DNA from 4 places in the Agrobacterium sp. O3.4 genome. Region 4 is predicted to be linked to each of the others. Evidence: riboswitches for the same ligand, from Rfam matches in the RefSeq annotation. Region 4 holds a riboswitch; each other region holds the start of a gene.
What was found. A riboswitch is a leader RNA that binds a small molecule or an ion and turns the genes downstream of it on or off. The one in region 4 is predicted to bind cobalamin.
Positions count from the first base shown of each region.

Region 1 (7,665 bases), on a different contig from region 4:
GCATATTAGAATGCCATACCGAATTAATAATTCAATCGGATTTATTTATTGACAGGCGTTTCCTTTGGTGGTTCCATCTGGGCCAACGGTCGTTGTTCTCGGAGGAGACGAGATCGTCGGGTAACCGTCACGGTGCTCAAATATCCATTGGGAGGATCTCATGAAGACCACTGTTTCCGCTCTTCTGGGCGCGCTTGCGCTTGGCGTTTCTTTCGCTTCCGTCGCGTCCGCGGCAGACACATCGGTGTGCCTCATTACCAAAACCGACACCAATCCCTTCTTCGTCAAGATGAAGGAAGGCGCGACCGCCAAGGCCAAAGAACTTGGCGTGACGCTGAAATCCTATGCCGGCAAGATCGACGGCGATTCCGAAAGCCAGGTTGCAGCCATCGAGACCTGCATCGCCGATGGCGCCAAGGGTATCCTGATCACCGCATCGGACACCAAGGGCATTGTTCCGGCCGTGCAGAAGGCACGTGATGCCGGCCTTCTGGTGATCGCTCTCGACACGCCTCTGGAGCCCGTTGATGCCGCCGATTCCACCTTTGCCACCGACAATCTTCTGGCAGGTGAGCTGATCGGCAAATGGGCCGCCGGCACCCTTGGCGACAAGGCCAAGGACGCAAAAATCGCCTTCCTTAACCTCACCCCCTCCCAGCCAACAGTGGATGTGCTTCGTAACCAGGGCTTCATGAAGGGCTTTGGCATCGACGTGAAAGACATCAACAAGATCGGTGATGAAACCGATCCGCGCATCGTTGGCCATGACGTTACCAATGGTAACGAAGAAGGTGGCCGCTCGGCCATGGAAAACCTGCTGCAGAAGGATCCGACCATCAACGTCGTTCACACCATCAATGAACCTGCGGCTGCCGGCGCTTACGAGGCGCTGAAAGCGGTTGGTCGTGAGAAGGACGTTCTGATTGTTTCCGTCGATGGCGGTTGCCCTGGCGTCAAGAACGTCGCGGAAGGCGTAATCGGCGCGACCTCGCAGCAATATCCGCTGCTGATGGCGGCTCTTGGCGTGGAAGCCGTAAAGAAGTTCGCCGATACGGGTGAAAAGCCGAAGCCGACCGAAGGCAAGAGCTTCGTCGACACTGGCGTGACGCTGGTGACCGACAAGCCAGTCAAGGGCCTCGACTCGATCGACACGAAGGAAGGTCTCAACAAGTGCTGGGGCTGATGCCTCGCCATTGAAACCCGCGGGGGCATTCTTGCCCCCCGCCCTTGGACCAGAATAATTTCAGCCACGATCCGGGGGATCGGACAAAGGAACAAACGAGCGCGCCGCGCGTCCCGCAGACACGAGATTGGCCCGCTTCACAACACTTTGAATCTACGCGTCATTTTATTGAAAAATAGACCCTTGCTTCAAGGGCGGATGCGATAGAGCGATCGGGAGGAAAATCCATGAGCGATCAGCCGGTGCGGGCTCAGCCGCATAATGAATTTGAAAATGTGCTTTCGGGAAGTTCGACGCAGGTCGCCGCTTTCGACACGCACGACAAGAGTGTTCTGGAAAAATTCCAGTACTTTCTGCATTCCAGCCCGGCGGCCGTGCCGCTGATCGTACTGGTGCTGTCGTTGACTGTCTTCGGCATGACCCTTGGCGGCAAGTTTTTCTCGGCATTCACGCTGACCCTTATCCTGCAGCAGGTGGCCATCGTCGGCATCGTCGGCGCAGCGCAGTCGCTGGTCATTCTGACGGCGGGTATCGATCTGTCGGTGGGCGCCATCATGGTACTCTCCTCCGTCATCATGGGGCAGTTTACCTTCCGTTACGGCCTGCCGGCGGAACTCTCCATTCTCTGTGGTCTTGCTGTCGGCGCATTCTGCGGCTTCATCAACGGCATTCTGGTCTCGCGCATGCGCCTGCCGCCCTTCATCGTCACGCTCGGCATGTGGCAGATCGTACTGGCGACGAATTTCCTCTATTCCGCAAATGAAACGATCCGCGCACAGGACATCGCTCAGCAGGCGCCCATTCTGCAGTTCTTCGGAAATAACATCCGTCTGGGAAGTGCGGTCTTTACCTACGGCGTCATCGCCATGGTTCTGCTCGTTGCTCTGCTCTGGTATGTGCTCAACCGCACCGCCTGGGGCCGCCATCTTTATGCCGTGGGTGACGATCCGGATGCTGCCGAACTGGCCGGCGTCAACGTCAAGCGCATGCTGACGACCGTTTACACCCTGTCCGGCCTCATCTGTGCCTTCGCCGGTTGGGCTCTCATCGGCCGCATCGGCTCGGTTTCACCGACCGCCGGCCAATTTGCCAATATCGAATCCATCACGGCTGTGGTTATCGGCGGCCTGTCGCTGTTCGGCGGGCGCGGCTCGATCATGGGCATGATTTTCGGCGCCCTGATCGTCGGTGTCTTTTCGCTCGGCCTCAGGCTCATCGGAACCGACCCGCAATGGACCTATCTGTTGATCGGCGTCCTCATCATCATGGCTGTCGCAATCGACCAGTGGATCAGAAAGGTAGCAGGCTGATGGCAAAAGAACCTATTCTCACAGCACGCAATCTCGTCAAACGTTATGGCCGCGTGACCGCCCTCGATCATGCCGATTTCGATCTCTATCCCGGAGAAATCCTGGCGGTGATCGGCGACAATGGCGCCGGCAAATCCTCGCTCATCAAGGCGATTTCCGGTGCGGTGACACCGGATGAGGGAGAGATCAGGCTTGAAGGCCAGCCTGTGCAGTTCCGCTCGCCGATCGAGGCGCGCAAGGCGGGTATCGAAACCGTCTATCAGAACCTCGCGCTCTCGCCGGCACTTTCCATAGCCGACAATATGTTCCTCGGCCGGGAAATCCGCAAACCCGGCATTCAGGGCAGCGTGTTCCGGGCGCTGGATCGTCCGGCCATGGAAAAATTCGCCCGCGAGAAACTCTCGGAACTGGGTCTGATGACGATCCAGAACATCAATCAGGCGGTGGAAACCCTTTCTGGCGGCCAGAGGCAGGGTGTGGCGGTAGCACGCGCGGCGGCTTTCGGCTCCAAGGTCGTCATCCTCGACGAACCGACGGCAGCACTTGGCGTGAAGGAAAGCCGGCGTGTTCTTGAACTCATTCTTGACGTGCGTTCGCGCGGTCTGCCGATCGTTCTGATCTCGCATAACATGCCGCATGTGTTCGAGGTGGCGGACCGCATCCACATTCACCGGCTGGGCAAGCGCCTGTGCGTCATCAATCCAAAGGACTATTCCATGTCCGACGCCGTCGCCTTCATGACCGGCGCCAAGGAAGCGCCGAAGGAAACGCTTGCCGCATGACGCTGAAGCTTGAGACGATCGCTGAAGACGTTCTTCGGCGGGCAGAGGGCAAATCCCGTTTTATCATTGCCATTGCCGGTCCCCCTGGGGCCGGCAAATCCACGCTGGCGGACGCGCTTTGTGATGCTTTGCTGGCGCGGGGCGAAACGGCCGCCGTGCTGCCCATGGATGGCTTCCATATGGACAATGGCATCCTTGAAGAGCGTGGGCTGCTGCCGCGCAAGGGCGCGCCCGAAACCTTTGATGTGCGTGGCTTCCTCGATATCGTCTCTGCCGTCCGCAGGGGCGGGCAGGAGGTGCTTGTCCCGGTTTTCGACCGCTCCCGCGAAATCGCCATTGCGTCCGCCCGCGCCATCGCGCCGGAGACACGCTTCATTCTGGCTGAAGGCAATTATCTGCTGCTGAATGAGGCCCCATGGACGGCGCTTTCCGAGAGCTTCGACCTTACTATTTTCGTTGGGCCGTCGGTCAACGTGCTTGAAGAGAGGTTGCGGAGCAGATGGCAGGGCTACGGCCTCGATGCAGCTGCGATCCACGCCAAACTTTTTGAAAACGATCTTCCCAACGGTAAAAGGGTGATCGAGAACGCCCGCCCTGCCGATATTCACATCGATATCTGGGAATAGGTTAACGCTTTCTCGTCACTGAGCGGCAAGGCGCATTTGCCGTTAAGCCTTTGTTGACCATGTGTTGAATCTTTTTCATCCACAGGGTGGGGCTTTTGTGTGTCTATTTATTGACGAGAAAATTTCCTCATATGCTATATGTGGTGTTCAAGGTTCTCCCGATTCGCAAGCGTCGGGAGCTAAGACGGGAATTCGGTGAGCAACGCCATCATGGCGGAACAATGCCGAAACTGCCCCCGCAACTGTAAGCGGCGAGCATCGTTCCGATTTGGGTCACTGGAGCCAAAAGCTCCGGGAAGGCCGGGATAGATGTTGTGACCCGTAAGTCAGGAGACCTGCCTTGAGCGAAAACGTCCACGGGCGGGGTGTCCGGAAGGAAGGTATGGCGCAAATGAATTGCGTTCGCCCTTTTCTGACCCCTTCCAGAACAAGCTTCGGGGTGAAGTCATGCCAGTGCATTTTTTTAAGTTCCTGCGCTCGTCGGCGTAGAGAGTGATTTTACGCGGCCAGAAGCGTTTTCAGGATAACCGGGACAAACGGTTTCCGTCCGGAAATGTGACAAACCCTCTAAGCCGTGCGCCCCACCTGAATGACAAATCCATCGCCACCCGATTGCGATTGCAATCGGCAATGTTGAGCCGTGTCCAAGAACGGCTTCGAAAGAGGAAATTATGACCGTCACCGTTTACAGCAAGCCCGCCTGCGTCCAATGCACTGCCACCTATCGCGCACTCGACCGCATCGGCGTTAGCTATGAGATCGTCGATATTTCCGAAGATGCGGATGCGCTCGATCACGTTCGCGGCCTTGGTTACATGCAGGTTCCCGTGGTCGTCGCCGGCGAACGCCATTGGGCGGGTTTCCGGCCGGATATGATCGGCGCGATCAGCTAAGGCGGCAGCGTGATGGGGCTGATCGTTTATTATTCCAGCCGCTCTGAAAACACGCATCGTTTCCTTCTGAAACTGGGGCGGCGATTATTGCGCCTGCCACTCGGCGCCGAGGAGGATGTGCCTCATGTGTCTGAGCCCTATGTGCTCGTCACCCCCACCTATGGGGGCGGCGGCACGAAAGGGGCCGTGCCAAAGCCGGTCATCCGGTTCTTGAACGAGCCCTCCAACCGAAATCTCATTCGCGGCGTCATCGCGGCGGGAAACACGAATTTTGGCGCAGCTTTCGCATCCGCCGGAGATATCGTCTCGCGCAAATGTGCCGTGCCGTTTCTCTATCGCTTCGAGCTTCTCGGCACGGAGGAAGATGTCGCCAACGTCAAACATGGATTGGAACGATTTTGGACACGCTGACCTCAGGCGCGCTGCGCAAGGACGCCAAACAGCCGGTAGCTGCAAGCCAGAAACCGGTTGATACGGGACTGGACTACCACGCGCTGAACGCGATGCTGAACCTCTATGACGAGAACGGAAAGATCCAGCTCGACAAGGATCGCCTTGCCGCCCGGCAATATTTCCTCCAGCACGTCAACCAGAACACGGTGTTTTTCCATAACCTCAGGGAAAAACTCGATTATCTGGTAACGGAGGGATATTACGAACAGGAGGTACTGGATCAGTATTCCTTCAATTTCGTCCGCGATCTCTATGACGAAGCCTATGCCCGGAAGTTCCGCTTTCCGACTTTCCTCGGGGCGTTCAAATATTACACCTCCTACACGCTGAAGACATTCGACGGAAAACGTTATCTGGAGCGTTATGAGGATCGCGTCTGCATGGTGGCGCTGGCTCTCGCGCGCGGTGACGAACAGCTTGCCCGCGACCTGATGGATGAGATCATTTCCGGCCGCTTCCAGCCGGCGACCCCGACGTTCCTGAACGCTGGCAAGAAGAGCCGCGGTGAGCTGGTCTCATGTTTTCTGCTACGCGTGGAAGACAATATGGAAAGCATCGGCCGCTCCATCAATTCGGCGCTGCAGCTTTCAAAGCGCGGCGGCGGCGTGGCGCTGTCCCTGACCAATATTCGCGAATTCGGCGCACCGATCAAGCACATCGAAAACCAGTCTTCCGGCGTCATTCCTGTCATGAAGCTGCTGGAAGACAGCTTTTCCTACGCCAACCAGCTTGGCGCGCGTCAGGGCGCGGGCGCAGTCTATCTGCATGCCCACCACCCTGACATCATGCGTTTCCTCGATACCAAGCGCGAAAATGCTGACGAAAAAATCCGCATCAAGACCTTGTCGCTCGGCGTGGTAATCCCTGACATCACCTTCGAACTCGCCCGCAACAACGAGGATATGTACCTGTTCTCGCCCTATGACGTGGAGCGGGTCTATGGCGTACCGTTGACCGAGATTTCTGTCAGCGAAAAATATCAGGAGATGGTCGCGGATAGCCGCATCCGCAAGAAGAAGATCAAGGCGCGCGAATTCTTCCAGGTGATCGCCGAAATCCAGTTCGAGAGCGGTTATCCCTACATCATGTTCGAGGATACGGTGAACCGCGCCAATCCGGTCGCCGGCCGTATCAGCATGAGCAATCTTTGCTCGGAAATCCTGCAGGTCAGCGAGGCAAGCGAATTTAATGCCGATCTTTCCTATAGCCATATGGGCAAGGATATCTCCTGCAATCTCGGCTCGCTGAACATCGCCTCGGCGATGGATTCGATGGATTTCGGCAAGACGATCGAGACCTCCATCCGGGCGCTGACGGCGGTATCGGACATGAGCCACATTTCCTCCGTTCCTTCGGTGGAAAAGGGCAATGATGCGAGCCACGCCATCGGGCTTGGCCAGATGAACCTGCACGGTTATCTGGCGCGCGAACGCATCTTTTATGGTTCCGAAGAAGGCGTCGATTTCACCAATATCTATTTCTACACCGTGACCTATCACGCCATCCGCGCCAGCAACCGGCTGGCCGTGGAACGGGGCCAGAGCTTCAAGGGCTTTGAGAACTCCAAATATGCCTCGGGCGACTATTTCGACAAATATACCGATCGGGAATGGTTGCCCGCGACGGAAAAGGTCCGTGAGCTGTTCGAAAAAGCCGGCATTGCCATTCCAACGCAGGAAGACTGGACGGCGTTGAAGCAGGACGTGATGGCATCGGGTCTCTATAACCAGAACCTTCAGGCCGTACCGCCAACCGGTTCGATCTCCTATATCAACCACTCCACCTCTTCCATTCATCCGATCGTCTCGAAGATCGAAATCCGTAAAGAGGGCAAGATCGGCCGCGTTTATTACCCGGCTTCCTATCTTTCTAACGACAATCTCGAATATTATCAGGACGCCTATGAGATCGGCCCTGAAAAGATCATCGACACCTATGCGGCGGCTACCCAGCATGTCGATCAGGGCCTGTCGCTGACGCTGTTCTTCCGCGATACGGCGACGACACGCGATATCAACCGGGCGCAGATCTACGCCTGGAAGGAGGGGATCAAGACCATCTACTACATCCGTTTGCGCCAGATGGCGCTGGAAGGCACGCAGGTTCAGGGCTGCGTTTCCTGCACGCTCTGATTTGAGGGACAAGAGAATGAACATCGCCGTAAAAACCGCGTCCCGCATCCGCGCGGTCAACTGGAACCGCATCGAGGACGACAAGGACCTCGAAGTCTGGAACCGCCTGACCTCGAATTTCTGGCTGCCGGAAAAAGTGCCGCTTTCCAACGACATTCCTTCCTGGGGAACGCTGAAGCCCGAAGAACAGAAGCTGACGATCCGCGTCTTCACTGGGCTGACTTTGCTCGACACCATCCAGAACGGTGTCGGCGCCGTGCGGCTGATGGCGGATTCGGCAACGCCG
Region 1 covers NZ_JALPZP010000001.1:2,590,263-2,597,927, reverse strand. Annotated here, with positions in the region: gene M0412_RS12660 (sugar ABC transporter substrate-binding protein) at 161-1,183, shown strand; gene M0412_RS12655 (ABC transporter permease) at 1,411-2,493, shown strand; gene M0412_RS12650 (ATP-binding cassette domain-containing protein) at 2,493-3,275, shown strand; gene M0412_RS12645 (nucleoside triphosphate hydrolase) at 3,272-3,901, shown strand; cobalamin riboswitch at 4,035-4,259, shown strand; gene nrdH (glutaredoxin-like protein NrdH) at 4,573-4,794, shown strand; gene nrdI (class Ib ribonucleoside-diphosphate reductase assembly flavoprotein NrdI) at 4,807-5,205, shown strand; gene nrdE (class 1b ribonucleoside-diphosphate reductase subunit alpha) at 5,193-7,379, shown strand; gene nrdF (class 1b ribonucleoside-diphosphate reductase subunit beta) at 7,396-7,665, shown strand, end outside.
Region 1: it holds a riboswitch for cobalamin, as region 4 does, so the genes downstream of both, nrdH (glutaredoxin-like protein NrdH) here and M0412_RS15770 (acyl-CoA thioesterase) in region 4, are expected to answer to the same signal.

Region 2 (7,665 bases), on a different contig from region 4:
ATTAACGCAATTTTGAACAAGCTGTTGCCGCATTGCGGCAACAGCTTATGTTATCTTCCTGAAACACGGATTTCGTGAAGTATAACGCCCCTGCCACCGGCCGGGGACATTAAACGGATCGCACAATTGACCCGGCGCAGCCGCATCATCGGCCTCCTGCTTCCCCTTGTTTTCCTCGCCCCGGCCACCGCCTTCGCGGATCAGGTCTGCGATACGCTTTATGCGCAACTGCGCGAGCCACCACGTGTCATCGGCAACACGGCAGAGGTGCGGCGTTACGCCAATGCGCTCGCCCGCCAGAACATCGTCGTGCGCAAGATCAGGAACGATCTGCGCAGCTATGGCTGTTCATCCGGCAGCGTCATTGTCTACGGCAACCCCAATGCCGGCCTCTGCGCCGAGATCGGCGATGCGCTGGTGGATGCCGAGGCCGAACGTGACGCCATCATTCGTGACCGTGATGACGCGATGGCGGCTCAGCGCAGCGATGATGGCGGCATCAGGCGCCAGCGCATTCTCGCCGCACTCGACGCCAATGGCTGCAGCGCAATGCCGGAAACGGACAGGCAATCGCCGCAGGCCCCGGATGTCACCCGTTATCCCGATGCTTTCCGCCAGGGCGACCGTGAGCCGGGACGGACGGGCCTGTCGCCTTACCCCAATGCCGCCGCCGAGGGCGGACTGCGCACCCTTTGCGTACGCACCTGCGACGGCTCGTTTTTCCCGATCGCCTCCAATGCCTCGCCGCTCGATTTCCGCGCCCAGGCGGAGCAATGCCAGAAAATGTGCCCGGGCACGCAGACCGAGCTTTATTTCCACTCCATGACGGATCAGGAAACCTCCGATATGGTCTCGGCCGAAACCGGCAAACCCTACAGGGACCTGCCCACCGCCTTCGCCTATCGCAACGCGTCTACGAAAGCGCCCGGCTGCGCCTGCAACATGGCCGCCTATCACGAGGACATGCAGAAGCAGGAAGAGGCCGCCCGGCCACAGGCCGAAAAGCCCTATTCCGGCATCACCACCATTCCGTCACCGCAGGGCGACAAGCCGAAGGAACCGGCCGAACAGCAACAGGCGGCAAAACCGCCGGAGCAACCGGTTCCCGAACGCGATTATGATCCGAACGACGCAAAAGTCCGCGTCATCGGCCCGAAATTCCTGCCGGACCAGACGGGCCGCATCGACCTGAAGAACCCGGCACTGAAGGGCATTCAACCGCAGCAGTGATATGTGTCGTGAGCGAGCGCCCGACCCTTGTTTCTTCTCCCCGAGGGGGAGAAGTCCGCGACAGCGGGATGAGGTGGCAACGTCAGCGATATTCGGTGAGCTAGCCCCCTCATCCGACCCTTCGGGCCACCTTCTCCCCCTTGGGGAGAAGAAACGCGCAGCACCGCCTTGCGACGGCACTTCCCCAGAACCGGGGCCGGGCTTGCCGCAAAGCAGATCAAAACGGCGACGGGGTTCCCCGTCGCGCAGTAAGCCGGCGGTTAGGACCGGGCGGGTGCCACAAGTTTCTTCTCCCCGAGGGGGAGAAGTCCGCGGCAGCGGGATGAGGGGGCAACGTCAGCGATATTCGGTGAGCTGGCCCCCTCATCGGACCCTTCGGGCCACCTTCTCCCCAGGGAGAAGAAAAAGCGGCAACGCTTCACTTCATCCGCAGACCGTTATCAGTGCCTTACCGCCCACCCCAGCGATTGCGAAACACCAGCTCCTCCAGCGGCACACGCTGGCGCCAGCCCTTCACCGCCAGTTCCGGTTCGGTATAAAGCGTATTGACGCGCCCGAGGCACAGCCAGGCGACAATTTCGATGTGCTCAGGGATATCAAGAATGGTGCGAATATCGCTGTCGTGGAAAATACTGACCCAGCCGACGCCGATGCCTTCGGCGCGGGCGGCAAGCCAGAGGTTCTGGATGGCGCAGACTGTGGAATAGACATCCGTGCGCGGATTGTGGGTGCGCCCCAGCACCACCTCGCCACCGCGTGTTGGATCGCAGGTCACGCAGATGCTGAGCGGCGCCTTGCGGATGCCTTCGAGCTTGAGACTGCGATAAAGCGCCTGCTGCTCGCCCGTAAACATCGCCGCCGCCTCTTCATTGGCCCGGCTGAAGGCCACAAAGGCGGCCTGGCGCACGGCCCCATCGGTGACGAGCGTGAAATTCCACGGCTGCATGAAACCGACAGAGGGAGCCGAATGCGCCGCCTTCAGGAGACGCTCGACAAGCTCCTCCGGCAGCGGATCAGGCAGGAACTGGTCGCGCACGTCGCGACGCGTCTCGATGGCGCGGTAGATCGCCTCGCGCTCCGCACCGGAGAATGGCTGGGCAGGCGAAAGCGCATGGTCGAATGGATCGGTTTGCAATGGATTGCCAGCGGACGGGTCGGTCGGCATCGTTTAACCCCAACAATGCGGGCGCGCGGATGCCGAAACCATGCCGGTTTTCGCATGCACGACGCGCCTCTTCAGCAACCTGCCGCCGTCCGCGCGGTTCGGTCTATCCTGCCAGGCCGGTCTTCTGACTCGGCTTCATCCGCCCTCTTCGCCTTCCCGAATGACTTCAGTGGCTTTTTGAAAAGGGCATCCGCCTCACAGCGCTGGGCACGTTCCGGTTTCTCACCGGATTCCCGATTCTCCCGCCACAAGGGCGGGCACCTGACTGAGGAAGCTATGAGCAAGAAGGCTTGCGAATGCAAGTATCGCGAGGCCGGTGCGGCAATGTGACCTTAACGAAAGCCAAATCGCATTACGCCACAGGGAAGTAACGCACATAAGCGAATTCATCACCGTCCGGCGACCAGTTGGGCGAGTTCATCGTGCCCTGCCCGCCGAAAAGCTCAAACAGCGTTTCGACATTGCCGCCATCCATATCCATCAGCCGCACGCGCACATCGAGATCACGCGGATGGTCGAAAACGTCGCCGTCATAGGAGACGAACACCACCTTGTCCCCTTTGGGAGACGGGTGCGGAAACCAGTCACCATAGGAACTGTCAGTGATGCGCTCCACAGCGGAGCCATCCACCCGCACCCGCCAGATCTGCATCAGCCCGGTGCGGCTGGAATTAAAATAGACCCACGCACCATCAGGCGAATAATCCGGCCCGTCATTGCGGCCCTCACCATGGGTCAGACGCGTCTCGATGCCGCTGTCGATATCCATGGAATAGATGTCGAAGACCTGATCGCGAATGCCGCAATATGCGAAACTCTTCCCGTCCGGCGCCCAGCCATGCCAATAGGAAGGAAGGTTCTTCGTCATCAGCCTTGGCGCACCGCCCGCCGATGGCAGAAGATAAATGGCGCTCTTGCCGAATTTCACCTTGTCGGAAATGGCATACAGCGAACCATCAGGCGAAATGCCGTGGTCGTTGTTGCATTGCGTCGCAAAGCCGGTATCGACCTTCTCCGGTGAAGCATCACCGGATGGGGACAGGCGATAGAGCAACCCCTCGCTGTTCAACAGCAGATATTTGCCATCCGGCGACCAGTTCGGCGCCTCGAACAGCTCCGGCGTCTGCCACACCACCCGCATCTGCCGGGTGCGGATGTTGAAGATTTCGATGGAACTGCGCATGCTGCCTCCCGGGGCTGTCGATAGTCTGGCTCTGATCGTTGGCGGACGCAGACATTCCGTTTGCTTTCGCCGCCATGGTGATTATGATCCTATGGCCGCAGGCACCGTCCTGCAAATTCAAATCGGAAAAAACGCCAGCGTTCCGGCACCGCCCGTAACCCTTCCCGTTTCTCCCAGATCCGAGGTTCCGCGATGAATACCATCGCCGATCACGGCATCCGCTTCGGGCGGATCGCCGCAATGCTTCCTGTCAAGAATATCGAAAAGGCCCATGACTTTTATGTCGGTGTGCTGGGCTTCACAAAAACCTTCGAAAACGGCACTCCCGTCGGCTTCATGATCCTCAAACAGGGCAATGCCGAATTGCACCTGACATTGCAGCCCACCCATAAGGCAGCGCCCTTCAACGTGGCGCATATGATGGTCAGCGATGTCGATACGCTGCATGAGATTTGCAAAAGCCATGGGCTGCGCATCATCAAGGCTCTGCAGGACAAGGATTATGGCCTCAGGGCCTTCGTGTTTGAAGATCCTGACGGCAACCGTATCGATGTGGGGCAGGTTATTTGAGGTGAGTGAAGAGTGGCGCGGGGTTTTCTCTGCGCCATTCATGAACCCCCATCGCGGACTGAGCGCATGCCGCTTGTTTCTTCTCCCCGAGGGGGAGAAGGTCGCGGCAGCGGGATGAGGGGGCAAGGGTCGTGATATACGGCAATGGTGCCCCCTCATCCGACCCTTCGGGCCACCTTCTCCCCGGCGGGGAGAAGAAATATGCCGCACCGTCTCACAGGCAATTACTCTGGATGACACCGGACCAGCGTTAAAGGCCCCCCTCCGGAAACCGCCTTAATCACCGATCCCGGAACCGGTTGGTGATCGGATAACGCCGGTCACGCCCAAAGTTCTTCTTGGTGATCTTCACACCCGGTGCCGATTGCCGGCGCTTGTATTCGGCGAGATAGAGCAGATGCTCCACCCGGTGCACGGTCACCACATCATGGCCGCGCGCCAGAATTTCCTCGACCGACATTTCCTTCTCGACGAGGCATTCGAGAATATCGTCCAGCACCGGATAAGGCGGCAGCGAATCCTGGTCGGTCTGGTTGGGGCGCAATTCGGCCGATGGCGCCTTGGAAATGATATTGGCGGGGATGACCTCGCCGGAAGGGCCGAGCGCACCCGGCGGCACATGGGCGTTGCGCCAGCTGGAAATGGCATAGACCTGCATCTTGTAGAGGTCCTTGATGGGGTTGAAACCACCATTCATGTCGCCATAAAGCGTGGCGTAACCCACCGACATTTCCGACTTGTTGCCCGTCGTCACCACCATCGAGCCGAACTTGTTCGAGACGGCCATCAAAATGGTGCCGCGCGTGCGGCTCTGCAGGTTTTCCTCGGTAATGCCCTCTTCCGTGCCCTCGAAGAGATCGGAAAGCGCCGAAAGGAAACCTTCCACCGGCTCGATGATCGGCACGATATCGTAACGGCAGCCCAGCGCTTTCGCGCAATCGGCGGCGTCTTTCAGCGATTCTTCCGAGGTATAACGGTAAGGCAGCATGATGCAGCGCACCCGCTCCTCGCCCAGCGCGTCAACGGCCAGTGCGGCGCAAATCGCCGAATCGATGCCGCCGGAAAGGCCGAGAACCACGCTCTTGAAGCCGTTCTTGTTCACGTAGTCGCGAAAGCCCAGCATGCAGGCGCGGTAATCCGCCTCCTCGCCCTCTGGTATTTTCGAGAATGGCCCGCTCTCGCAATGCCAGCCATCAGCCGTGCGTTTCCAATCAGTAACGGCAAGTGTGGCCTCGAACTGGCTCATCTGGAAAGCAAGCGTCTTGTCGGCATTGAAGCCAAAGCTTGCGCCGTCAAACACCAGCTCGTCCTGCCCGCCCAGCTGGTTGGCGAAGACGAGCGGCAGGCCGCTCTCGATCACCTGCCTGAGCGCCACCTGATGGCGCACATCCAGCTTGCCGCGATAATAGGGCGACCCGTTCGGCACCAGCAGGATTTCCGCACCGCTCTCGGCCAGCGTCTCGCACACGCCCATGTCGTTCCAGATTTCCTCGCAGATCGGAATGCCGATCCGCACACGGCGGAAATTATAGGGGCCGGAAATCGATCCTTCGGCGAAAACCCGCTTCTCGTCGAACTCGCCGTAATTGGGCAGGTCAATCTTGTCGCGCAGCGCAATGATCTTGCCGCCATCCAAAAGCGCCACCGAATTGTGCCGGCCCGTCTCGCCCTGGCGTGGAAAACCGATGACGACACCCGGTCCGCCATCGGCGGTGTCTGCCGCCAGTTCTTCCACAGCCTTCAGGCAGGCTTTCAGGAAAGCCGGCTTCAGCACCAGATCCTCAGGCGGATAACCTGAAATGAACAGCTCGGTCAGAAGCAGAAGATCGGCGCCCTGCGTTGCCGCATCGGCCCTTGCCTCACGCGCCCTGGCGAGATTGCCCGCCACGTCGCCAACGGTGGGATTGAACTGCCCGACGGCAATCCGGAGATGGTTCTGGATATCGTGTCTGTCGCTCATGCCATTTCAATACCGCGCCCGTGGCCGCTCCGCAACGCGGCAATTGCATACCACCGCATGGGCGATGCGCCACGGCTACGTTCACGCTAAGGTTATCACCGTTCCAGCCATCCTCCGCAAAGTTCATGTCGCGTTCATCGCGCTTATGTGACAGTTACATGACACTTTTGCGACGCCTGATTCATCTCCCCGGATTGGGCGGACGCCTGCAATACCGGAGTATGAGTTTGAGAGATTCGGCGCCAAAAACAACGGCTTCCGAAAAGGCTGGTTTCGTCTTTTCGCCTGCATGGACAAGGAGCCTTTCGAAGCTTTCGGCCGCGGCCTATACGCTTGCCAATCTGACGGTCGCCTCCATCGTGCTCGTCGTGGCGCTGGAATGGATCGCCCGCGGTTCGCTCCATGATGTCGGTGCTTTCCTCACCTCCTCCGCCCGCCCGGGCATGACCACCATTGCCGCCGTGCTCACTCTTTTGGTCGCGCTGGATGCGATCCTTGGCCGGCGTTATCTGTCCCTCATCGCAGTTGCGCCGCTCTGCGCGCTGACCGGGCTTATTTCCGCGCAGAAACAGACCTATCTCTCCGATCCGCTTTACCCATCCGACCTGCTGTTCGGCCGCCAGATTTTCGAGCTTCTGCCCACCATGCTGAAGGCGCAACCGCTGACGGCGGTGCTGGTCGGACTTGGCATCTGCGCCGCCATTGCCGCTCTCGTGGCGCTCTGGCTGCTGGCGCGCCGGCATTCCCCGTCATTGAGCTGGCGTGAACGCGCCGCGGGGCTTGCACTGGCGCTGCCGCTTCTTGCCGGCCTCGCCTCGCTGATGGACTATTCGCATTATTCCTGGGTCCGCGATCGCCTCAACATCATTCCGATGATGTGGGACCAGCAGGAAAATTACCGTCACAACGGCTTCCTGATGGCCTTCGCTTTCAATATTCCCATGGCCAATGTTTCGGCGCCGCAGGGTTACGGCGAAAACAGCATCGCCGACCTGACCGCGGAACCCGCCGCCTTCGCCGCCAACAAGGGCGATTATCCTGACGTCATCATGCTGATGAGCGAATCGCTGTGGGACCCGACCCGGCTTGAAAATGTGAAGCTCTCCGCCGATCCGATGCCGACGATCCGCGCCAAACAGTCCGGCAACGTGTTTTCGCCCGAGTTCGGTGGCATGACGGCGAATGTGGAATTCGAGGCGCTGACCGGCTTTTCCAACGCCTTCCTGCCCTATGGCAGCATTCCCTATCAGCAATATATCCGCCGCCCCGTGCCCTCGCTCGCCAGCTTCTTCCGCGGTGAAGGTTATTCAGCCATCGCCATGCACCCGTTCCAGGAATGGTTCTGGAACCGCAAGCAGGTCTATCAGAATTTCGGCTTCGAGGAATTCCGCTCCGAAGAGACTTTGCCGGCCATGGAAAAACGCGGCAACTTCGCCTCTGACGATGCGCTGATGGACGAGATCATGGCGACGGCCGACAAGGCGCAGAACCCGCTCTTCCTCTTCGCCGTCACCCTGCAGGGACATGGGCCTTACGAGGCGACCCGTTACGCCGAAA
Region 2 covers NZ_JALPZP010000001.1:952,325-959,989, reverse strand. Annotated here, with positions in the region: gene M0412_RS04650 (DUF2865 domain-containing protein) at 127-1,230, shown strand; gene bluB (5,6-dimethylbenzimidazole synthase) at 1,679-2,395, opposite strand; cobalamin riboswitch at 2,492-2,675, opposite strand; gene M0412_RS04640 (TolB family protein) at 2,748-3,578, opposite strand; gene M0412_RS04635 (glyoxalase superfamily protein) at 3,771-4,148, shown strand; gene M0412_RS04630 (NAD+ synthase) at 4,429-6,108, opposite strand; gene M0412_RS04625 (LTA synthase family protein) at 6,330-7,665, shown strand, end outside.
Region 2: it holds a riboswitch for cobalamin, as region 4 does, so the genes downstream of both, bluB (5,6-dimethylbenzimidazole synthase) here and M0412_RS15770 (acyl-CoA thioesterase) in region 4, are expected to answer to the same signal.

Region 3 (7,665 bases), on a different contig from region 4:
AAATGAACTGATGGCCAGGGTGAGCAGCGATCTGCGAGACAAGTGAGAATTGATTTTCTGTTCCAAGGCTGTTCTGCTGTCGAATTCTAGGGGCTGTGCCGGGATCGGGGCGGACAACCGGCGAAGCGCCAAGGCCCGGATGTCTGCGGCGCGACAGAAACCATGAAATCTGCCCATTCGATACTGCACAAATACGCAGATTGGCCCTGCGACATTCCCGGTAAAACCGGCTTTGATATGTATTGGGACCGATCCTGCAAACACAACCTTTTGCCGTCTTGCGATAATTTCTGGATCGGTCATAAAATCCGTCCGGCAACCGGACTTGCGTACCGGCAAGTTCCAACGTTGATATTAACCAGCGTCGTGCAAGGAGAGGGCCGGATTTCAGCGGCCCAAGGCATCGCATCTACAAGATGACCGCCGCATGCGATGATCGCATAAGATAGATTATGGAACTAAATTGCGGTTGAGACGGCGGTCCGGACCAGAAAACGCCTTCGCGACAACGTCACGGACGTTGGCAGGTCAGGATAAAGCGTCGATAAACGAAGGTGCGCAGCCGGTTGCGCAGGTCGGCTTTTTTACGCTGCGCTTTGGCGATTGGGTCGTGGGAATGGAGTTTTATCTCCGCGAAGCCAGCGCCAGTCAGCAACGGCATCAACATGTGAGGCCGCAGCCCTTCACCGAATGGAAGTCCCTTCATGATGGCGGCGTGGCGGCTGCCCAGAGCGCCGTCATAATGACTGTCTTCGCCCACGACACGATCGATGAGCGCAATAAGCAGTCTCGCAATGCGTCCGGTCGGTTTCGGCGTCGCCCAATCGCCGTCGAAAAACAGAAGCCGGCCGCCCGGACGGAGAAGCCTGAACCATTCGTGGAACGTCTGTTCGGGTTGCGTCAAAGTCCAGACCAGATGCCTGCAGATGATTGCGTCATAGGATGCGTCGGGCTCCATGGTGTTTTCGGCATCCGCCATGATGAAACGCAGCCTCGGTTTACCGGCATGTTTGGCGCGTGCCACAGCCAGCATCGCCTCTGAAAAATCGAGCGCCGTAACATCGTGGCCGAGATCATGGATCAGCCGCGTCACCTCGCCGGTGCCGCAGGCCAGTTCAAGGACCCGTTTCGGTTCCGCGCCGATCAGCTCGCGGATCGGTTTCTGCCATGCCTCGGCTTCCGGACCGGCTGAGATTTTATGTCCGAAAGCAAGATCGAAGGTCTCAGATCTTTTGGACCAATAGTCGCGGATTTCCTCCTTGAGATCGAAATTGCCGCCATCCATCGTGTCGTCCTTTGTGTGTTGCATCTGCGAGTTCCGGCAAAATGATCAGTCGGATGTGTCGAATACGGTATTGAGCGTCGCAACCGTGATGGCGATTGCGATGCCGGGCCAGATCATCAGGCTTGGATGATCGAAGATGAAAACGCGATACTCGAACAACATCGAGCCCCAGTCCGGTTTGGAAGGGTCCGCGCCAAGCCCGATAAAGGCCAGCGAGGCATAGGCGGTGACGGCAAAACCCACCTGATTTCCGGTATGGGTTATCATCAGCGGCAGGATATTCGGCAGAAGATGGCGCAGGACCATCCGCAAGGGCGGAACGCCCAGCGCCTGTGCGGCATGGACAAAGGGTTGCCCAAGCACGCGCCGGCTGAGGGAATGGGCAAGCAGAGCCGTCGGACCAATGCCGGCAAGACCAAGCGCCAGCCCGGCCGTCATCGGTGTAAGCCCAAAAATCGCCGCCGCCGTCAGGGCGATGATGAGCGTCGGAACGGTGATGAAGAATTCGCAACAGCGCAGCACCACCCTCTCCTGCCAGCCACCCAGCACCGCAGCGCCGGCGCCGAGCAAGGTGCCGCCGGTAAAGGCGATGGTGCCGACCGATAACAGCACAAGCGCGGTGCGCCATCCGCCCGCCATGAGGCGCGAAAGAAGATCGCGGCCGAGATGATCGGTACCCAGCAGGTGCTGCGCCGTCATACCGGAATGGCGGGCCAGGATATCCACGGCGTCAGGATCATATGGCTGCCAGATGGCGCTCAGAAGCAGGAAAAGGGCCAGAACGGCAAGTGCGAAATACCGGAGCATCAGGCGAGCCGTGGATCCAGAAGACGTTGAAACAGCTGCACGATCAGGTTCATGAAGAGCAGCCAAAGCGCGATGACCATCACATAGGCCTGCAGCACCATCTGGTCGCGCACCGCGATGCTTTGCACGAGAAACTGGCTGATGCCGGGAAGATTGAAGAGGATTTCCATGGTCGCCGTCGAACCGATCACCCACCCCGCCTCCGAGCGCACCGCCGAAAGCAGGGCATAAAACGCGCCACGATGCGCGTGACGCCAGAGCGCCTGCCGGTGCGAAAGCCCCTTGGCGAGAGCGGTGCGAAAATACGGCTGTCGGGTGGTCTCGATCATGTCGCGGCGGTAGATGCGAGCAAAGACGGCGGCCGAATGGCAGGCGATCAGGATGACGGGCAGAACGATTGCCGTTATGTCGGTTCCGAACGGACGGATCCAGCGCAGCTGGACGCCGAGAACCCAGAGCAGGACAAGCCCCAGCCAGAAACCGGGAACAGCCTGCACAAACACCGAAAATGCCCGGCTGGCACGATCAGCAATGCCGCCTGGCCGCGCCGCAGCGCTGAAACCGAGCGGTACGGCGACGGCAATGGCGAGGAGAAGGCCGGAAATACCGAGCATGAGCGAGAGAGGCAGACGTTCGATAAATTCCGCAAAGACGGATTCGCCGGTGCGGAAGGATCGTCCCCAGTCGCCGGTCACGAAATCCACGAGCCAGTGCAGATAACGCAGGATGAGCGGGCGATCGAGCCCCCACCCTTCCCGCAGCGCTGCAACGGTTTCACTCGTGGCCGTCAGGTTCCACACCCGAATGGCAATCTGCACCGGATCGGCGGGCATCCATGCGATGAGCGTGAAGGATGCGAATGAAAGCGCAACCATTCCCACCACGGAATATATGCCGAACCGGAGCAATTGCATCTGACCTTACCGCGCTTCGCCTATATCGCCGCGCAGGACATAATAGTCGGAACCCCAGGGCTCGTAGTTCTGCAGCCGCTTCGAAACGCCGACATACCAGACCGGCGAAACCAGGAAGGATGCAGGAACGTCGGTAAACAGCTTTGCCTGCGCATCAAGCGCGATCGTTGCACGTTCGCTGGCCTCGCCAGCCGTCGCGAAACGATCGAGAATGACATCGAATTCAGGCGAGGCGTATTTCGCATAATTGAGCGAGGCACCGCTGCGCAGCATCGAATTGAGGAAGAAGGCCGGGTCTCCGTTCGGTGCGGTATGCTGCGCCCAGAGCGCGATGTCGAATTCACCGGCAGCAGCCACGTCCTGGATATTTTCAACGACCTTCGTGTCGAGTTCGATACCTATTCTGGCAAGCTGCGCCTTCACCACCGGCAGCATGGTGACGAGGTCCGGGCGCTGCGGATAGGTAATGGCGAGAAGGCGCAGCGGCGTGCCGTCCTTCTCACGCTTCCCTGCCCCGTTCTTCGTCCAGCCGGCTTCGTCGAGAAGCGCTTCGGCCTTCACAAGATCGGTCTGTCGCTGCTCTTTCCCGGCAAAGGGGAAATAGGCGGCATAAGCGCCGGTCGCGGGTTCACCACCATTGATGGCGGCGGCCAGTTCCCTGCGGTCGAAGCCGAGATCGAGCGCCTGGCGTACCTTGATATCGGCGGTAACCGGCCTCGTTGTGTTCAGGAAAGCGAGATATTGATAACCGACAGGGAAAGACTTGATCGTCAGATCCGGATTGGTTTTCAGACGGCTTACGACTTCCGAAGGCAATCCGAAAGCAAGGTCCAGTTCACCCGCCTCCAGCGCCAGTGTCATGCTTTGCGCATCGCCGAACCTGCGAAAATCAACCGGGGAACGGGCATCCGCATCGGCAAAATGGGTGTTCGGCGTAAGCGTCAGTAACGTATCCGCCTTGAAATCCGCAATCTGATACGGCCCGGTGAACAGCGCCTTACCGTCGGTTGCAGGCTTGTAGGCGATCAGCGGCCATTCGGCGAAAAGCGCCTGAAGAAAAGCCACCGGCTTCTCCGTGGTAATCGTCAGTGTCAGGTCATCGGCCGCCTCGAAATCCAGTTTTCCACCCGTTGCCAGCGCCGCCTTGTTAGTCGCAAATGTGTGGTCGAAACCGGCGGCAAGCGCAGCCGCCGTCACAGGGGAACCATCGGAAAAGGCGCGGCCCGGTTTCAGCGTCACTTTCCAGCTGAGATCGCCGGTGCGTTCCGCTTTTTCGGCGAGACCGGGCACAAGCCGCCCTTCCCGATCGACGGTGAAGAGGTTTTCACCCACGCCATGGCTGACAAGCGCCCAGCCGTTCGATCCCTTTGCCGGGTCGAGACCGCTCGTGATGTAGGTGGCGCCAACGCGCAACGGCTCGGTGGCGAGAGCGCTGGCGCCCACACCCGTGATCAAGGCCGCAAGCGCGGCCGCGGCCAGACGTGAAAAGCTCTTTGCCGACATTCTATTTCCTCTCATGCTATTCGGACAGATTACGAAGCCGCTGTTTGCGGCCGGTCGGGTGGTAGGCGAAATCGTCAACGACGCGGCCACCCAGCAGATGTTCGGCAACGATGCGATCGACTGCCTCTTCCGTGACGCCGCCATAATAGGTGCCCTCGGGAAAGACCTGCAGGACAGGCGCAAGGTTGCAGGGGCCAAGACAGGTGGACTTGGCGGTCATGGTCCCCTCTCCCGTTACCCGAAGTTTCTGCCGTTCCTGCTGGTTGCGCAGATGACCCCAGATCACATCCGCACCCGCCGAGTTGCATGGCGCCCCCTGGCAGACGAGCACACGACGCTTCTGCGCCGGGACCAGCGATCCTTCACCTGCCGGGCGAACAGGCCCTGAAAGGTCAAGCGCCTGCGCCGTTTCGGCCAGATCTTCGAGCAGGCGCGCCATCAGGCTGCTCGATGTGGGACTTGCTGTTATGGAAAGGGACGGCCATGGCCGGAGGTCGCCTGCCCGCCATCGTTTCAATGTCTTGGTCATCCAGTTGTGAAAACTGGGCTCGAGCGGCAGCATCAGCGGAACGATCAGGACATGGCCGACATCCTCATCGATCAGCTCGAACAGCGCTTCATGGAGTGACGGTGTTCCCTGCTCCGTGAAGGCGATGCGAACGGTCTGAGCGCCGCAAAGCCCTTCGGCCTGCATTGCCAGCCGCTGCATGTCCTGATGAGGCGCGGCGGCAAAGGCCGACTTGGCGACAAGCAGCACCGCGTCCGGCACGGAAGGCTCGCGATGGGTGGGATGGGTACTATCTGTCACATTGCCTCATTCACGAGGCGGCGTCGAAAATGACGGGTCTCCGGCAGAAGACCGGAAACAGCCATCATTCCCATGGCACCCCCCGACCACGGAATTACATGATGTCAGGCAGGTCTCCTGGCTTGCGGGTCGAGGCCGTCTCACCTGTCTTCCCGGCATCGCTGCCAGTGACATCGTGGGCGATCGGCTCACCGCTTACAGTTGCGGGACAGCTCCGGAATTTAACCGGATTCCCTCTTAGCTTCCGCCGGGCGGCGAAAGAACCATGACGGAGCGACCCTACACTGCCGCCGGTCACTGTCAACCGCCTGCACGGGTAGTCTGATTTCCACGCAACAAAGCTTTATAATCATGTTACGTTATAAAGTAACGTTAAGCATGACAGATACCTGGCCGTCAAGGCTCTCCTCTAAGGAATTGGCTGAGAGACTGGCGGGACGCGAAACCACAATGTTTGATGTCTGTGGGTCAAATCGCCGAAAGACAGGCGACCTAGCCTTTCAACGCCGTCAGATAATGGACCACGGCGCGGGCATGTACGGGAAGTCCCGCAAAACTTCGAGCACAGATAAGCAGATGACGGCGCGCCCAGACATCGGAGATCGAGACTGTCCTGAAGGGCAATTCGGCCTGGTACCTCAAGGCATAAACCTCCGGCACGATGGCAAGCCCGACACCGCTGCTGACCATGGCGCAGATATCTTCGAAACTATCCAGACGGATACGCAGTTTGAACGGCCGGCCCTCGCGCGCCGCATGGGTTGCCAGATGCCCCTGAAGCGCACTTTCCGTCGGAAGGCCGACAAAGGGTTCGTCGAGAAGCTCCGCGAACGTCACCATATCCCGGTCCGCGAGTGGATGGCTGGCAGGTGTGATCAGAACAAGCCTGTCGATCTCGAAAGGCCGTGTTTCCAGCGTTCCCGTATCGGTCGTGTCCGCCGCAATGCCGAGATCCGCTTGCCCGGCGGCAACGGCTGCAACCACATCGGGACTCTGGCGCTCTTCGAGGTCTATGTCGATGGTCGGGTGATCCACGAGATATCGGCGAAGGGCGCCGGGAAGATGCGCCATTGCCGCCCGCCCCGAAAATATCCGGACCTGCCCCCGCAGACCCCGCGCATAAAGCTGCAGATCACCCCTCATCTGCTCCATCTGCCCGAGCACGATACGGGCATGATGGGCCAGAGCATCCCCCGCCGGCGTCGCTTTGACCCCGCGGGCGCCACGATCGAGAAGCGATACGCCGCTCATTTCTTCCATGCCGCGAATACGCGCGCTCGCCGATGGCAAGGCCATACCCGTGCGGTCTGCTCCCTGCGTAATACTTTCCGCCTCGACCACGTGAAGAAACAGGCGGAGGTCGGTCAAATCGAAGCGCATTTGCCCCTCCGGTCCAGACCCTTCGGATAATCCGAAGGGTTTCCTTGTATCTTCCGCATTGTGCGAAGTCACGGACAACGATCATTGTCGCCGTAGTTTATTGATCCGGAACGACATACATGGACGCCTCAGAAGCCCTCCTCCGCGCCATCGCCTTCAGACTGGCGCTGCTCGTCCTTGCTGTGTTCGCTGCAAGGACGCTCCCCGACAACAGGCCGGCAATCGACGCAACAGTTACCGCATCCGTCGCCTACGGATCACCGCATTCGGACAAGGACAGCGCCCTCATGCGCGACATGGCTTTGCATGACTAGGGAGCCGGGCACCCGATACGGCACGGAAGCACTCGCATCTAAACCAGCTTCGCGTCGTAAAGCCGCTCCATGAAACCGCGCGGCGCAACCGTCCTCGAAATTTCCGCCAGTGGAAAGCCACTTCCGGCCAGCGGCAGGAAACCTTTTTCGAAGGCGTAATCGAGATAACGCATCATCAGCATCACATCGCATTCGTGGCAGTTGATTCCGGTTCCGGCGAGCGCCTGCCGGGCTTTGCCAGTGTCGTATCTGGCGCTGTCACGCACGTAATCGGCATTGCCCAGCATCGACAGAAGATCGGTGAAGACCGAGCTATAGGCTTTACCCTCTCGCAGCATCCGGCCCTGATTGAGCGCATCGAAATAATTGTCGCGTGACAATTCGCGCACCACATAGCCGCAATCGCGCACCTGTTCCACCAGCGTGTTCCAGTCGATCGGTTTTGGATTGACGAGATTGAAGGTGCGGCGGTTGTGAGCGCGCCAGTTCATGGCGAGATGCAGGCTCGCCCGTGCCACGTAATCGACCGGCGTGATATCGAAATCTTCATCCGATGCGAAAGTGAAGCCGGTTTCCACAATGGCGCGCACCGCTTCGTAATAGATACCCTTCACCTTGGTCTGCGTCAGCGGATAACGACCGGTACGGCTGTCG
Region 3 covers NZ_JALPZP010000001.1:1,136,498-1,144,162, reverse strand. Annotated here, with positions in the region: gene M0412_RS05505 (L,D-transpeptidase) at 1-303, opposite strand, end outside; gene M0412_RS05500 (class I SAM-dependent methyltransferase) at 512-1,285, opposite strand; gene M0412_RS05495 (ABC transporter permease) at 1,331-2,092, opposite strand; gene M0412_RS05490 (ABC transporter permease) at 2,092-3,006, opposite strand; gene M0412_RS05485 (ABC transporter substrate-binding protein) at 3,013-4,509, opposite strand; gene M0412_RS05480 ((2Fe-2S) ferredoxin domain-containing protein) at 4,526-5,317, opposite strand; cobalamin riboswitch at 5,407-5,600, opposite strand; gene M0412_RS05475 (LysR family transcriptional regulator) at 5,810-6,697, opposite strand; gene M0412_RS05470 (hypothetical protein) at 6,817-7,011, shown strand; gene M0412_RS05465 (thioester reductase domain-containing protein) at 7,050-7,665, opposite strand, start outside.
Region 3: it holds a riboswitch for cobalamin, as region 4 does, so the genes downstream of both, M0412_RS05480 ((2Fe-2S) ferredoxin domain-containing protein) here and M0412_RS15770 (acyl-CoA thioesterase) in region 4, are expected to answer to the same signal.

Region 4 (7,665 bases):
CGATCGGATCCGGGGTGATCAGGATGTCGATTTCGTATCCCGTGAGAGCTGTCACGCCGCCGAAGGCAAATGAGGTCGTCAGTTCCAGGCCCACATCTGGCCATTCCATAAGATAGGGCTTTGTGACACCCATCAACCATTGATGGCAAGGATGGCATTCCATGCCGATCTTGAGCGAGCCGCGCTGGCCGTGGCGATAATCTGACAGGACATCTTCGGCCCTTTCGATCTGTGGGAGAACGCGCTGCGCCAATGTCACGATGTAGCGGCCGGCCTCGGTGAGACGGAGGTTGCGGCCGTCCTTCTCCCACATCGGCACGCCATAGCGTTCTTCCAGCTTGCGGATCGTGTGGCTAAGAGCAGACTGGGAGACGTTCAGCCGCTCCGCCGCCGCTGTCAGGCTGCCCAAGCGGTCGACTTCACGCAGGATCGATAGATGTTGTCTGTCCAGCATGTTATGCCCGACCTTGGTAAGGAGCCGGGTGTGCAGGAGTGCTATCGCGGACAGGAACCGGCCGGTGGTCCGCGTCGACCGCGACCATCGTGAAATGTCCGGTGGCGGTAATATGTCTCTCACCGGTCAGCAGGTTTTCGGACCAGAGTTTTGTTTCGATGGACATGGAGCTGCGGCCAACACGCGTGACGTGCGCCACCGCCTCGACAATCTCACCGATCTCGATTGATCTTGCAAAGTCGATGCGCTCGGATGAGGCCAGTACCACAAGCTTGCCGGAGTAGCGCGACGCCGCAACGAATGCCGCCTTGGTCATGTAGGCGATCGCTTCGCCCCCGAACATCCGGCCTACACTGTTGGCCTGATCTGGAAATACGATCTCCACCATGGCCACTGTTTCACTGGCTTCCCTGGTTTCTTCGGGAGCGAGTACGGGCAAGGCGTAGCTCGATGCATTCTCGCCCTCTGGAACGGCAACCATATGAAAGATGCCCTTCGTACAGGTGTGTCGTTGACGACCGACAATGGTTTCCGCCACCATTTCGACCTCGACCGTCAGAGAGCGACGGCCGGCCCTGACTGGTCTGGCCGTGAATTCGACGATGTGCCCGATGCGCGCCGGCTGCCGGAAATCAATGCGCTCGCAAGAGGCAGTCACGAAAGGTGCCCGCCCGAACCGGGTCGCCGCAATGAAGGCAACACGATCCATGAGCGCGAGACCGGTTCCTCCGAAGAGCGTACCGTGGTGATTTGTATCTCCTGGAAAGACGATATCGATAAGACTGGTTATTGCGCCGCGCTGAGCAGGCTTTTCTATTGTCGGGATTTCTGTCATCGGCACTACCATCAGCTTTTGGCAGGGCAGGAACATGACGCAAGACGACGGCACGGGAATGCCTGTCGCGAAAGCGGCACTCCGGGACACCCCGCCCGTGGACGTTATCTATCGCGGCAGGTCTCCTGGCTTACGGGTCGTCGCTTTGGTCCGTCTTCCCGAGGCTTGCCTCAGTGACATGGATGGACTTTCGCTCGCCGTTTACAGTTGCGGGGGCAGCTTCGGCTTCAGGCAGCAAAGCCCTGACCGAATTCCCTCTTAGCTCCGGACTTTCGCCCGCAGAACCACGATGACAAACCAATGTCGTATGTCGCTGGAGTGGTCAAGGCGTCCACCATCGGTTTCGTGGAAGTGAAGGTCATCACCTCGGCCGAGATATACATCCGTCCCGCCCTAAGGGTTTCGGAAGACTGGGACATTCCCAAACTCCGGGCGGACCGTCTCTCGTACCAAATCATGAGCAGGGCTCATACTTCCGTGAGATAATACCATTTTTATTCGATCGATCTCTCAGGCACAAAACGCACATCGCTCTCGGGTCGGGACAGATTAAAAGCTGTCGACTGAGGCTATTGAAAATAACATCCGGTGCGTCCTGAAACTTACGTCAATGAAATCAGGGTTCATCTGGGGATTTAGGGCGTTCGATCGTGATGACCAAAGATTTTAGCTTCAATATAAAGAAGATTTCTTTTGATGAGGGGTATCGCCCGTCAGAAAATACGCGCGTCACGACGAATTTTGCCAATCTCGCCAGAGGCGAGAACCGCGCAGAGAACCTCCGCAACGCCTTGAGGATGATTGACAATCGTTTCAACGCTCTGGCGCACTGGGATAACCCCGAAGGTAATCGTTATTCTGTCGAACTCGAAATCATTTCGGTTGAGATGAATGTCGGTGCGCAGGGCAATAATGATGCCTTTCCCCTGATTGAAATCCTGAAAACGAATATCGCTGATCAAAAGACCGGCGAGCGCATCGAAGGTATCGTTGGAAACAACTTTTCTTCTTACGTCCGGGATTACGACTTCAGCGTGGTGCTGCCTGCTTACAACAAGGATCGCCCCGCCTTCGGTACGCCAGAGGATTTCGGCGATCTGCATGGAAACCTGTTCAAATGTTTCCTGAACTCACAGGCTTACAAAGAGCATTTTCACAAACCGCCAGTCATTTGCCTGAGTGCCTCCAGCAGCAGGACATATCGTCGAACCGGTAATCAGCACCCTGTATTAGGTATTGAATACCAGCAGGATGAATTGTCTTCGACCGATCACTACTTTCAGAAAATGGGGTTGCAGGTTCGATTTTTCATGCCGCCGAACAGCGTAGCACCTTTTGCCTTTTATTTTCTCGGTGATCTGCTCGATGACTACACCAATCTTGAGCTTATCAGCACCATCAGCACGATGGAGACTTTCCAGAAAATCTACCGGCCGGAGATTTACAACGCCAATTCTGCGGCAGGGGCCTGCTATCAGCCCAATCTCCGGCACCAGGATTATTCCCTGACGCGCATCGTCTACGATCGCGAGGAACGCAGCCGGCTGGCTGTCGAGCAGGGAAGGTTTGCTGAAGAGCATTTCATCAAACCGTACAAGACCGTTCTTGAGCAATGGTCTGCCAATCACGTTCACTGACGAGCCAAACACACAAGGTTGCCTATCATGAAAACACTGTTGCCCACGTCAACCGCCGGCAGCTTGCCCAAGCCCTCGTGGCTTGCGGAACCTGAGAAATTGTGGTCGCCCTGGAAACTGCAGGACGAGGAATTGATCAGCGGCAAGCAGGACGCTCTGCGTTTGTCTCTCGATGATCAACGGCAGGCAGGTATCGATATTGTCAGCGATGGCGAGCAAACACGCCAGCATTTCGTCACGACGTTCATCGAGAACCTCGAAGGCGTTGACTTCGAGAAGCGCGAGACGGTCAGAATTCGGGATCGTTATGATGCGAGTGTCCCGACAGTCGTTGGTGCCGTCTCTCGCAAAAAGGCAGTTTTTGTCGAAGACGCCAAGTTCCTGCGTCAGCAGACCAGCCAGCCGATCAAATGGGCTCTGCCGGGTCCGATGACGATGATCGATACACTCTTTGACAGCCACTATAAAAGCCGTGAAAAGCTGGCCTGGGAATTCGCCAAAATCCTCAACGAGGAAGCGAGGGAACTGGAGGCTGCCGGTGTCGATATCATTCAGTTCGACGAGCCCGCCTTTAACGTCTTCTTTGATGACGTGAATGATTGGGGGGTCGCTACCCTGGAAAAGGCAATCGAAGGGCTCAAATGCGAAACTGCCGTCCATATTTGCTATGGCTACGGCATCAAGGCCAATACAGATTGGAAAAAGACCCTGGGGTCGGAGTGGCGTCAATACGAGGAATCCTTCCCCAAACTGCAAAAATCCAGCATCGATCTGATCTCGCTGGAATGCCACAACTCTCATGTGCCGATAGATCTCATTGAGCTCCTTCGAGGCAAAAAGGTGATGGTGGGCGCCATTGACGTGGCAACCAATACCGTTGAGACCCCGGAGGAAGTCGCCAATACTCTGCGAAAAGCACTTCAGTTCGTAGATGCTGACAAGCTCTACCCTTGCACCAACTGCGGGATGGCACCCCTGTCTCGTCGCGTAGCCAGAGGCAAGCTGAATGCCCTCGCCGCCGGTGCGGAAATTGTCCGCAAAGAACTATTGGTCTAAACGTTGGCTCAGCAGCAGGAGGCCGACATGAACATGGTGAACCACCGCTTCGAAATTGTGGACAAAGCCGCGTTTCGAAATGGCATGTCGCGCCTCGGCTCTGCCGTCAACGTTGTCACCACCAGGTCAGGCGGCAAGCGTTACGGCTTCACGGCCTCGGCGGTTTGCAGTGTCAGCGATACGCCGCCAACACTTCTCGTCTGCGTCAATCGTGCGAGCTCGTGTTTTCATGCCTTCGAGAACACGCGCCATTTCTGCGTTAACACGTTGATGCCAGGTCAGGAGGACATATCCGAACGCTTTGGTGGAAAGACGCCGGCAGAAGATCGATTTGCGCTCGGCGATTGGAGGGAAGGGCTTACGGGTGCGCCGATCCTTGCCAACTCCTCGGTCAGCTTCGAATGCGAGTTATCCAGTACTGTCGACGAGGCGACGCACCGCATCTTCTTCGGGCGTGTGATCGACATTCGTGAGAATGAAGCACGGGCAACGCTGCTCTATTGCATGCGTCGCTATCTCGCCGGCTAGGCGCAGGTCGCGAGTTCGTATCCGTTCAAGACACGACTGTGTAGCCACAACTGTCTGAGGGCTACTTTCAGTGAAAGCCAATCAGAACCGCCAGGTCATCCCAAGGACAGGTCCACTCAGCATCGTGTCGTAGACATGACCGTCGCGATCATAATCGACTTTCAACGCCTTGTAGCCGGCAGATACCGAGAGGTTATCCGTAACCAGATAGTTGGCGGTAGCAAGCACTGACCAGGTGATGTCGGATCCTGCTCCAAAGCCGCCGACATCGGCTTGGGCCTGAACGGAGAGCTTCTCAGTCAGTGGAAGGAACGCTCGCAGGCCAACCACCGGGTCGACCCATCCAAAGCTCTCATCGTGCGTGGCCGTTTGGCTTCCGATGGCGAAATGACTTGCGGTGACCGTGACGTCATTCGAAATATGCCAGAAACGTGCTCCAGCAAGAGCATCCAGTGTAAACTGAGATGTGTCGATAACCCGGTATCCGCCCTGCAGCGTCGCCATGAACTGTCTTGTGTCAACCTTCCCGTCGATTGTAGCCCCAGGCGGTATCGCGACACCCAATCCTGGAATCTGGAAGGCGGAGAGCGGCCCTGTGGCATGACTATCAGTGGTGTCGACATACATGATGTCGCCTGAGAAGATAAACCGGTCGTAACGCCCCCACAGGTTCACAAACCCGCCGAAGTTGAGATCGTCCATCACATCGGAAAAGGATTTGTCCACGTCTATCGTTGGACCGCGCCTAAAAGGTGACAGGCTGCCATCAAGGCCTGCCGCCCACAGATAAGGCGTTACCTGAAACGCCCAGCCTGGACGAGTGGTCCCTTCTGGAACGCGTTCGGACAGCAGGTCACGAGTTGTGTCAGCCGCATATGCAACCGGCATCCCGCAAAGAGACAGTGCAATGAAAAGAGAAAACCGCTTCAATTTTTTCCTCGCTCAGGCTGAAATCGTGTTTTTATGGATCCGGCCATCCTTGATGATGAGTTTCATCGTGCGATCGGGATCAGCGATCAGCGAGATGTCCTCAAGCGGATTGCCATCTATCAGCAGAAGGTCCGCATAAGCACCGGCTTCAATGCGCCCGAGCTTTGCCGGATAGGGGTTGCGTGGTCCCGAGAGGCCTGCGAGTTCCGCGTTCCCACTTGTCAGCAGGCGTAGCACATCGACATTGTCATACCATCGAGCGAATTTGGCGAGTTGCCGACCTTGTGTCGCAGTTCCCTTGGGATTGAACAGGATGTCTGTGCCGAGCGCCATTTTTACTCCGTACTTGCGTCCGAGTTCCACAGCGCGGGCCGTGCCCTCGGCAATGCTTTGCTGCTGCGCTCGCTGCTCGGGCAAAGGATAGGTATTCGCGTCTTCATCGGCGAGAAAAGGTTGGATGCTCCACCAAACGCCAGCATCAGCCATGAGCCTGACCGTTTTATCGTCGGCAAGCTGACCGTGCTCAATCGATTTGACGCCGCAGGAAATCGCTCTTTGTATCGCCGCCGACGTGTAAGCGTGGATACATACGTATGTCCCCCAATCTGCCGCAGCAGATACGGCAGCTTTCATTTCTGCCTCTGAATATTGCAGAGCATCGACTGGATCGTAACTCGAGGCAACGCCGCCACCGCCCATGATCTTGATCTGGCTCGCACCAAGCATGAGTTGCTCGCGCACGCGGCGAAGAACTTCCGCTTCTCCATCGGCGATCGCCGAAATCCCGGCCTGCTCCGCAATGCTAAGAGCGCTTTGTGATGTACGCGGCAGATCATTACGCATACGAAAGTCGCCATGCCCTGATGTCTGCGAAATCATCGCACCGGAAGGGTATATTCTCGGCCCTGCGACGCGCCCCTCATCTATGGCCCGTTTGAGCGAAAATGAGGGCCCACCGACATCTCTGACGGTTGTAAAGCCGCGCAATACCGTCCGTTCGGCTTCCTGTGCGGCAACCAGATGAACGTAGGGAATATCAGCAGTCATCGCTGTTATTTGCGAAATTCCCGCAAGGAGCGAATGCCAATGCGCATCGATCATGCCTGGCATCAGGGTCCGCCCACCGCACTCAATAACGTCTGCATCGGCAACGTCGTCGGCCGATGCGACCAGGGCTTTAATGAACTTGCCCTCCACGAGAACGCTTCGGCCTGTGATCAGCTTGGAGTTTATCCCATCGAAAATACTGACGTTCAGAAGCAGAATCGGCTTTTCCGCTTTTTGTGCGAATGCGGGGCTCGCGATTCCAAGCGCAGGGACGGCGAGCGTTGCCGCGATGCCTTTTAGAACCGAGCGGCGCGACATTTCTTTGCCGATCCGTGCGAAAAGCTGCTGTGCGTTTGAACTATGACACGCGCAGCCCCCGGCATGATTAAGATGCTGGTATTGACGACCGAGGCTAAACAATCTGCACACTCCTCGTTTCACGTAAAGATTGTACTAGGCGGCAGCTGGAATTTGCGCAACCCCTAATATTGTGTCGAGATAAAAACACGATTGGAAGGTCGGGTTATCCTTCCAACGCCTTTCGAACCGCAGCTATTTTCCGTTTTCGCTGGTGGGGCCCTATGTCCAGGGAGCTAGGGAAAAACCGCAGCGAAAAAGGCGAATTCTTCCATTGGCCTATGGATGGCCTGAGAACCGCAATTCACCGAAACGGCCCGCTTCTCCACCGACCAACTACCTGCTGGTTGGTGCCGCTTTCCTTTAGACTGGATAAGGCCAGCTGGTTTTCGGGCCGCAACGACCGCGGCAAAGGCGCTACGCGAAATTTCCTGTCGGGTATGGCTCCGTCATTGACCCTGCAAAAAAAGGCTCCGCGGCATCGGCGATCAGGCGGCCTTGGGGGTTACAGACCGATGCCCAACAACTGTCGTACCTGCAAAGGCATGGACATCGTGGTCGATCCAGACCGATACACGGATGCGTTCCGCGAATTTCATTTTCCTGTCAACGTGACAGGGAGAGTAAGCGATGGATATTTGCCGGTCGCCGTCGATCAATGCTCCGCGTAACACCGTTCCATGCGGTTTCACGCCTTTATATTCGCTGCAACTCCTTATCTAACGTCTCGAAGTTGGCGCCTGAAGAATGCGTCAACGTACCAGACGGCTCCGCCATAAGCTGTCTAAATCTGCCCGCAGCGACGGCTGCGGGCTTTTTTA
Region 4 covers NZ_JALPZP010000002.1:643,750-651,414, forward strand. Annotated here, with positions in the region: gene M0412_RS15765 (LysR family transcriptional regulator) at 1-454, opposite strand, end outside; gene M0412_RS15770 (acyl-CoA thioesterase) at 456-1,289, opposite strand; cobalamin riboswitch at 1,387-1,593, opposite strand; gene M0412_RS15775 (DUF1852 domain-containing protein) at 1,943-2,926, shown strand; gene M0412_RS15780 (methionine synthase) at 2,954-3,982, shown strand; gene M0412_RS15785 (flavin reductase) at 4,010-4,510, shown strand; gene M0412_RS15790 (hypothetical protein) at 4,592-5,440, opposite strand; gene M0412_RS15795 (amidohydrolase family protein) at 5,453-6,907, opposite strand.